3 regions of the Lachnospira rogosae (ex Hitch et al. 2025) genome follow, and region 3 is predicted to be linked to each of the others. Evidence: predicted binding sites of a transcription regulator. Region 3 holds the regulator's gene; each other region holds the start of a gene.
The links. Region 3 encodes Rex, which represses fermentation and respiration genes when NADH is low (regulators of the CRP and FNR family bind a similar motif). Its sites were predicted from a motif close to ATTGTTAANTANTTAACAAT; they were not measured.

Region 1 (3,291 bases), 140 kb from region 3:
TACACAGTTCTCTTTAGTTACCTTGGCAACATATGCCGAACGTGACATATTAGGTGTGTTAAATAACTGCGATGTTCTAAGTGCATAACAGACATTAACATTACAGTTACATATAGCAAATATCTTGTCCTGTCCGTCAATATTAGTAATCTGGTGAACAAAACCATTGTCTTCAGCCTTCTTGAATATCTCAAGTGCTTCTTCCTTAGTGATATAATGACCGCCCTTGCCTGTTTCAACAACATAATCAGCCATATCACCAACAGCTATACACCAATCCTCTGGATCATCTGCACAGCCTTCATCATAAGTCTTTCTTGACTTACGGCATGAACATGGGCTTGCTGCATATTTGCCATCATACTTATCAAGCCAGTATGATATCTTCTCTAAAGATATTGCCTCGTTATTCATATCAATAGCTTTCTCTACCGGAATAACGTGCATACCAATTCCTGCACCCCCTGGTGGCACCATAGGAGTAATCTTTTCCAATGGAAGACGGCTCATTCTCTCAAAAAAACGTCCCATCTCTGGATGTTCTTCAAGAACTGTGGAATTCATATTAGTAAATTCAGCACTTCCTGGTACGAACATTGGAAGAACATACTGCTTCTCGTGCTGTGGGTTTTCCCAGTTATATTCCAAAAGACCATTAAAAGACATCTGCTCAAGCTGCTTTTCAAGTTCTTTCTCGTCCATTCCTGTAATCTGCACCATCTGCTTAAGTGTCTTAGGCTTACGGACACCCATTTTTAATGCTATATTGGCCTGTTCATCTGTACATATTGGTGCAAGTCCCCAGTATTCCGGACTATCTGCTGTTAATTTTTCAAAGCCAAGCTTAATTGGCACTCTGTCTGTTATCATCTTGCCAAGCTTAAGTATTGGCTCTCTTACCGGAAGTTCCGGATGAGGATTTTTAAATTCTTCTTTACCCATAAATTGTCCTTTCCACCTTATAAAGGCTTTTATCTTCGTTGCTCACGTTAAATAATTATGCTCATTATGATTATGCTTCTTTCCATTCAATAACCTGGTTCTTTAACCAGTCTGTCCATTCTAATATTCCTTCACCTGTCTTGGCACTGACAGGTATTACCTTAGCATCAGGATTTCTTCTTCTGATATATTCCCTGCACTGTTCAATATCAAAATCAAAATATTCCATAACATCAATCTTATTGATAAGCACAACATCACACACTGAAAACATAAGGGGATATTTAAGCGGTTTATCATCACCCTCTGGTACCGAAAGAATCATAACATTCTTTACCGCACCTGTATCAAACTCCGCCGGACAGACAAGATTTCCGACATTCTCAAGAACTACCAGATCAATATCACTATCGTCAAGCTCATCAATTCCCTGTCTTGTCATATCAGCATCAAGATGACACATTCCACCAGTATGAAGCTGTATTGCTTTAGCACCTGTATCAGCAATTGTTATTGCATCAACATCTGAATCAATATCAGCCTCCATAACGCCTATTCTTAAGTCATCTTTCAACTGTTCAATCGTTCTTGTAAGAGTTGTTGTCTTTCCTGCCCCCGGTGATGACATAAGATTTAAAAGAAATACACCTTTATCTTTTAAATCTTTTCTTAAAAGAGCGGCACGTTCATCGTTACTTTCAAACACGCTTTTTTTCACTTCAATAACCCTAACGTCCTTCACTGCTAACCTCCCTGATTTAATATGAGCTAATAAAGCTGTTCACATATGCCAAGCCATAACAATAGCTTATTACATACTATGTGAATATTTAATTGTCAATAAAAGTCTGACTAAATTATGCCGTAATCAATCCCTGCTTTTATGCGTATTGCACTATGATAGCAATATGTTAAAAAAATGTCAATTATCAATTCACGAAATCAAGCTTTATCATAATAATATTATTATATATGTTTTAAAATAAAAAAACCAGTGTTATTGATAAAATGCAATCATTGAATGTTACCATTAATTACATTTATCTAAAACACTGGATAAAATATATTATTTAATCAAACAGGATTTCTCTGATTAAAATCAAAGCACTGACAGATAATTGTCCATCTGCTCTGACATTGCAGTGTAGTCCTCATTCATAGCCGCTGCTATCTCTCCGTAAAGAAGCTTTCTTGCTGTTGCAAGCATACGGTTATCTGCCGACTTCATTCTCCTTAACTCCTTTGCTCTGTCATTCTTTATGTTAAACAAAGCTCTTACAAGGTGCATAAGCTGTATAACGTCCTGTGATTTAACCATCTCGTCATACCTGGATGGGTGAATCTTTTCATTGAGTGCCTCATCCTTCTTACAATTCTTAGCACGGTCAATAAGCTTGATACAGGTATCCTTGCCAATTATGCTCCTAATCATAACTTTGTTATTCTCAACTGGCGAATATATAATACCTTTAGTGTCATATACAGGCTGAAGAAAATAATAATCTTTGTCAATTCCCTTTATAGGTGGTCTGCCTATCTGTTCAATCTCACATACACCTACAACTCCATAAACAACTTTTTCATTAACTTCAAACATATAACTCCTCATTTCTGTGTACTTTACCAACTTGAGTATTATTATACATCAATTCGACAATTTTTTCAAAATATTTTCTTTTAAAATTCTTTATAAAGAACAAAAAAGAACTGTGGCATCATACATACACCACAGTCCTTTAACATTATGTATCAATTGGAATTAATAGAGATTAACACGTCCTGCAACATTGCCGTTAGCAACATAGTAACATGCATTATCTTCTGGCTTTAAGTACATTTTCAGTTCCTTAATCTCTACATTCTGTTCCTTAGCATCTTCAACTATTCTTGCAACAAGAGTTTCCTCATCAACCTGTTTATTAGCATACTGGAAGAATAACTCCTTATCAAAAGTATTCTTAGCTGCCTTAGTTGTCTTTCTAATGGCTGGCTTCTTTGCCTTTACTTCCTTAACAGCCTTAGCTGCTGTCTTAGCTGCTGCTTTAGAAGCTGTCTTTTTAACTGCTGCCTTCTTAGCTGTGACTGCTGTCTTAACTTCTGCCTCTACACTCTTAGCTGTTGCCTTTACATCAGCTTCAACCTTCTTGGCTGCTTCCTTAGTTTCCCCGGCTGCCTTCTTTACTGTCTCAACAGTCTTAGCTGCTTCTTTCTTAGTTTCCTTAACAGTTTCTTTTGCTGCTGCCTTTGCAGGTGTCTTTCTTGTAGTGGTCTTCTTAACATCTGCACTCTTTGCTGTCTTAACTTCTGTCTTAGCCTCGTTACCAAAAATGTCCTTAGTTTCCATGATCA
Region 2 (3,291 bases), on a different contig from region 3:
GTAAAGTAAGCACTTAGCAAGGTTTGCTCTAGCTCCGAAGAACTGCATTTCCTTACCTGTCTGTGTAGCAGATACACAGCAGCAGATTGAATAATCATCGCCCCATGTTACCTTCATAACATCATCGTTCTCATACTGGATTGAAGATGTATCAACAGAAATCTTAGCAGCATACTTCTTGAAGCTTTCTGGAAGTCTTGAAGAATAAAGTACTGTAAGGTTTGGTTCTGGTGAAGGTCCCATGTTCTCAAGTGTATGAAGGAATCTGAAGTCGTTCTTTGTAACCATTGAACGTCCATCGATACCTGTACCACCAACTTCAAGAGTAGCCCATGTAGGATCTCCTGAGAATAATTCGTTGTATGATGTAATTCTTGCGAACTTAACCATTCTACACTTCATAACGAAATGATCAATAAGTTCCTGAGCTTCCTTCTCTGTAAGAGTACCAGCTTCAAGATCTCTCTGAATATAGATATCAAGGAATGTAGATACACGACCTACAGACATAGCAGCACCATTCTGTGTCTTGATAGCTGCAAGATATCCAAAGTATAACCACTGAACAGCTTCCTTAGCATTAGTAGCTGGCTTGCTGATATCATAACCATAGCTTTCAGCCATCTTCTTCATACCTGCAAGTGCCTTGTACTGATCAGATATTTCTTCTCTTAAACGGATAACGTCATCAGTCATTGTTCCACAACCACAGTTAGCGTGATCCTTCTTCTTTTCTTCCATAAGGAAGTCGATACCGTAAAGAGCAACTCTTCTGTAGTCACCTACGATACGTCCACGTCCATAAGTATCTGGAAGACCTGTGATGATGTGGCTGTGACGAGCCTTTCTCATCTCTGGTGTATAAGCATCGAATACACCCTGGTTATGTGTCTTATGATATTCTGTGAAGATCTTATGAAGTTCTGGATCTGGTTCATAACCATAGTTCTTGCATGATTCTTCTGCCATCTTGATACCACCATAAGGCATAAATGCTCTCTTAAGTGGCTTATCTGTCTGAAGACCAACTACCTGTTCAAGCTCCTTCATAGATTCATCTATATATCCAGGACCATAAGCTGTAAGACCAGCAACAACTTTTGTTTCCATATCAAGTACGCCGCCCTTAGCTCTTTCTTCCTTCTGTAATTCCTGAAGTCTTCCCCAAAGCTTGTTAGTAGCTTCTGTAGGTCCTTCAAGGAAACTTTCATCTCCATCATATGGCTTGTAATTGTTCTGAACGAAATCTCTTACATTGATCTCTTCTTTCCAAAGTCTGCCTTTGAAACCATTCCACTGATCAAAATTTACCATTATTGGTTCCTCCTTAATAAAATAACTGTTAATTTGTATAATAGTTTGTATATTGTATACAAAACTCTCAAAAATATAAAGCGAAATGTTAATTTCTTAACTATCTCTCGCAAGGGTATATTAACACCCCTGTCAATTAATTTCAATACATTTTTTAGTTGTTTTTAGTTTTATACAATGACGGCTTAAATTAACATTTTCTTCCAAATTATGTGTCTTTACAGCGGCAGATTATTGTTTATCACGACATTTTATAATAAAATGATTTTTCCTAAAATCAATTTCTCCATTTTTCTTCATACGGCTTAATTCTGCTGACATTGCACTCCTGTCAACTGAAAGATAATCAGCCAACTGCTGCCTGTTAAATGGTATATCGAACTCATCACTCCCACATTTGGCGGCTCTTGCTGATAAATATGACAATACTTTCTCCTTAGTGCTTCGTTTGGATAAATGTGTAATCTTCTCGTTCATAACCACACACCTGTCAGCAAGCATATATATAAGATTATGAATAAGCTTACTGTGGAACTGGCACGATGAACTGCATACCGTCATAACCTTGTATGTGTCAAGAAATGCAACTATACATTTATCTGCCGCAACAACCTCTACATTGGATGTCTTGTCGTTACTGCATGCATATGCCTCTCCGAATATTTCACCCGCTGACACATATGTCATAATATGCCTGTTGCCCCAGTAATCAGCCTTTTCTATGCTCACATTGCCCTGAATCACCATACCTATTTTGGATATTTTATCGCCTTCATTAAATATAACTTCTTCTTTGTCATACTCGCGAAATGTTATCTCAAGGCATTTGCTCATTCCATTAGCCTCGTCTGGTTCTATACCGCTAAACAGCCTGCTCTTTTGTATAACTCCCATATAATCCTGTGAAATGTCATATAATATTCTGCCCATATTCTTCAATCCTATTCTTCTCTATATTATTCATAAAATAATCTATAAAATCTACGGTGTCTATTCGCAGCCGCTTCCTTTTCTTTTGCACTCATTACATTATAATCTTATTTTTGTTGTATTTACAACATACTTTATTAATATTTAATATTATACTTACCAGGTAGTTAAGATATAATTCAAACTAATCAGCCAGCTATGAAAATATGGCTGAAAATAACCACAACATATACTTATTAAGACATTTTAGCGGGTCTGCAGGATAGAATCCTGTTTCACAGGATTCTCCACCTATGGCGGAACACTTTAGTGGCATCTACATTACCGCCGTATGGTGAATCTGCCCAGAGGGCTTTTTATTTAACAGGAATTTTTATCAGAATTTTCTATTAAATAAAAATACTACTATAAATAGGAGGATTTATTTGATTATGATAAGAAAGATTATAGAAATTAATGAAGAACTCTGCAACGGCTGTGGCTTATGTGCACACGCCTGTCACGAGGGAGCTATTGGAATTGTTGACGGAAAGGCTAAGCTTTTAAGAGATGATTATTGTGACGGTTTTGGCGACTGTCTGCCAGCCTGCCCTATGAATGCAATTCGTTTTATTGAGCGTGAAGCTCCTGAATATAATGAAGCTGAAGTACTTGCTAACAAAGCGGCAAGTGGAAACCAGATTAACAACTGGCCTGTACAGATTAAGCTTGTATCTCCTTTTGCACCATGCTTTAATGGAGCTGACCTTCTTATTGCAGCAGATTGTACAGCTTATGCCTACAGTACATTCCACCACGATTTTATGCGTAACCACATAACACTTATCGGATGTCCAAAGCTTGATATGGTTGACTATTCTGAGAAATTAACCGAGATATTCAAGAATAATAACATAAAGAGCATAACTGTAACACGTATGACTGTACCTTGCTGTGGTGGATTGCAGTATGCAGTTGAAAAGGCTGTAGCTGACAGCGGCAAGACAATTCCTGTAAGAGTTGTAACTATTGGTACTGATGGCAACCGTGTTAATTAATTTTTCTGTA
Region 3 (3,291 bases):
TGTCCGATTTTTTCAAATCCAAAGGTAACTGTTATATCAGCATTAACCGCAGATCCCATAACCACACCTGTCGATGCACTTATACCTGATGGTATGTCAACAGCCACAACAAGCCTGTTTCCATTATTGTCGCTATTCTGTGTATACTGTGAACGCACTGATGTACTGCATTTATTAATTGTATCTACTACTATTCTGGCCTCTCCTGCCAGTTCTCTTGATAAGCCATTGCCAAATAAGGCATCTACAATAACCCCATATTTAGAAAAATCCGGGCTATTAATACATTCTATGCCCAGATTCTTTATTATGTTCAATTGTATATCGAATTCTTTGGTAGAAGCGTGTGAGTTAATTATATACACATCCACATTGTAGCCCTTAAGATAAAGCTGTCTTGCCACCGCAAGTCCATCTGCCCCATTATTGCCACGTCCACATACGCATATAATGTCTGTATGTATATTTCCTTTAACCTTGCTTTCAATAGCTTCTGTCACTGAGAGTGCGGCTCTTTCCATAAGCACAACTGATGGTATACCAAGAGTATTAATTGAATAAGAATCCACATTCTTCATAGAAGCCGCATCTAATACATATCTCATTACTGCTTATCTCCTACATTGCCTTCATTAATTCTGTCAACTGCACTACAATTCTCAGGTCCGATAATATCGTGTATAAGAGAATACATATTATTATTAACAGTTTCTTTATCCTGTTTTATAAGAATATTCTTCTTAAGCTTGACTCTTGTAGCATTAATCCACTTATCAAGTACCTCTATATCCTCTGTATTGGCATTCATTCTGTCATAGCAGGCTTTAAGTGTCTCTGTAAGAAGCTTCTCGTTAGCCCTTGCCAATTCTCTTGGTACTTCTAAGAGTTCATCTTCAAGCGAAGCTATCTTGTCATTAGACTCCTGTATAAGTCTTTGGTTCTGGCTCATACGCTTCTGCTTCTGCCTGCTTGAATCATCATCTTCCATATTCTCAACAACATCATTGATAAGCTGCTTTTTAAGCTTCTTGATGTCTTTAATGTCATTATTAATTCTTCCCTGCTTCTTAAGCAGTTCATTAACCTGTTTCTCCCAATACGCAATCTCATCTGTCTTATTCTTCTCGTTAATAAGGTGATACCATCGCTCATCAAGCGTAAGAATCGGAATATTCTTAAATACATCACTATTCTTTAACAATTCATAAGTTATCTTAGACACCATCAATTCCCCCTTTGGATTTAATATCTTTATGAGTGCTTATTGGCAATTGTGTAAGAAAGTCTCATAAGGCTTTCTGATAAATGTACATTCTCAACTATTACGTCATCTGGCAGATTAAGATCTGTATGTGCGAAATTCCATATAGCCTTAATTCCTGCATCTGCAACCTGCTTTCCGATTTCCTTAGCCGCCTGCTTTGGTATTGTCAGTGCAACTATCTCTATATCGTTCTTATGTATAAAATCGGCAAGTTGATCCATCATCATTATATCTATTCCGTGAATGCTTTCACCTTTAAGCTCTGGATTGTTATCAAATACGCCGCATATAACAAAACCACGCTTCTCAAAGTCTGTATAATTAACAATAGCACGTCCAAGGTTACCAGCACCTATTATTATCATATTATGCTTCCTGTCTATTCCAAGTATCTTGCCTATCTCATCATAAAGATACTTCACATTATATCCATATCCCTGCTGTCCAAAACCTCCGAAATTATTGAGGTCCTGTCTTATCTGTGATGCTGTAACTTTCATTCTCACACTTAAATCTTTAGATGAAATCCTCTGAACACCACTTTCTATAAGTTCGCCCAGATATCTGTAATATCTTGGCAATCTTCTTATAACAGCCGATGAAATCTTCTTATTCTCTTCCATAACATTCTCCATTCCTGTGCAATACTGCTACGAAAAGGAGATGGGAAACCTGTAATTACCAGCTTCCCATCAGCCTTCAAAATTAATGTTAATTATATAACTATTTTGCTAAAAAGTAAAGAAATGTACTCTATCCAAGCACTCTCTTAGCAATATCCACAGACTCCTTTGCATCCTTTGAATAGAAATCCGCATGTATTTCCTTAGCATATTCAGGAGTAAGCACTGCTCCTCCTACCATAACCTTACAATCAAGATTGTTCTTATGTATAAGTTCTATTGTCTTTTTCATTGAAACAAGTGTTGTTGTCATAAGTGCTGACAGACCACAAAGCTTCGCACCATTTTCTTTAATCGCATCTACAACAACCTGATATTCAACATCCTTTCCAAGATCAATAACCTCATAACCATAATTCTCAAGAAGTACCTTTACGATATTCTTTCCAATATCGTGGACATCTCCCTTAACCGTCGCAATAACAATCTTTCCCTTGCTTACAGGTGCATTATTGCTCATAATCATATGTTTTCTTATAACCTCAAACGCTCCCTGTGCAACGCCAGCCGCCATTATAAGCTGTGGCAGGAATAATGTTCCCTTCTCGAACTCCTCACCTATCTTATCAAGTGCAGGAATCAAGGCATTATTAACAATGTCCATAGAATCCATACCTGCAAGAAGTTCTTCTGTTATTGCTGCACCTTCATTTTTTAGACCTTTCTCTACTGCATAGAATAAGTCATCACAGGTATAACTGCCCTTCTTATCCTTAAGATTAACACTTCCACCTGCCTGTGCTGTCTGACCACCCTGTACTGCATTTGCCGCTGTATTCATTGGATTAATCTTGCTTATATTAGGCATTGAAGCATAAGCCTTAATATAATCAACAGAATTCTTATCTATATTGGCAAGAAGCTTATATGCCCTTACTGCCCCCATCATCTCATATATGTTAGGGTTAATAATCGCAAGATCAAGACCATTCTGCATAGCCATTGTTAAGAAAATGTGATTGACAAGCACTCTGTTAGGAAGTCCGAAAGATATATTCGATACACCAAGCACCGTCCTTAAGCCAAGAGTATGCTTAACCTCATAAAGTGCATTAAGCGTTTCCATTACCCCCTCCTGTTCGGCTGAGGCTGTAAGTGTAAGACAGTCTATATATATATCCTCTTTAGGAATTCCTATAGCTATTGCCCTGTCCATAATCTTTCTTGCTATGGCAACTCTGTCTTCTGCTTTCTTAGGAATACCATCTTTATCAAGAGCAAGGCCAATTACTGCCGCACCATATTTTTTTACTATTGGCAGAATGTTATTAAGAGAGTCTTCTTCTCCATTAACTGAATTGACAATCGGCTTACCATTATATACTCTTAATGCAGCATCAAGAA

Region 1: hypB (hydrogenase nickel incorporation protein HypB) is a predicted target of Rex. The motif match lies at 1,850-1,869, and genes of this name have one in related genera.
Region 2: pflB (formate C-acetyltransferase) is a predicted target of Rex. The motif match lies at 1,399-1,418, and genes of this name have one in related genera.

Annotation. Positions count from the first base shown of each region.
Region 1 is NZ_JBBMER010000002.1:137,287-140,577, forward strand. Features, by position in the region: gene WMO14_RS03020 (FAD-dependent oxidoreductase) at 1-942, opposite strand, end outside; gene hypB (hydrogenase nickel incorporation protein HypB) at 1,013-1,684, opposite strand; gene WMO14_RS03030 (CarD family transcriptional regulator) at 2,042-2,539, opposite strand; gene WMO14_RS03035 (DUF6465 family protein) at 2,702-3,286, opposite strand.
Region 2 is NZ_JBBMER010000005.1:165,881-169,171, forward strand. Features, by position in the region: gene pflB (formate C-acetyltransferase) at 1-1,314, opposite strand, end outside; gene WMO14_RS08500 (Crp/Fnr family transcriptional regulator) at 1,546-2,244, opposite strand; gene WMO14_RS08505 (ATP-binding protein) at 2,676-3,281, shown strand.
Region 3 is NZ_JBBMER010000002.1:279,192-282,482, forward strand. Features, by position in the region: gene WMO14_RS03645 (NAD(P)H-hydrate dehydratase) at 1-605, opposite strand, end outside; gene WMO14_RS03650 (hypothetical protein) at 605-1,225, opposite strand; gene WMO14_RS03655 (redox-sensing transcriptional repressor Rex) at 1,252-1,887, opposite strand; gene WMO14_RS03660 (homocysteine S-methyltransferase family protein) at 2,018-3,291, opposite strand, start outside.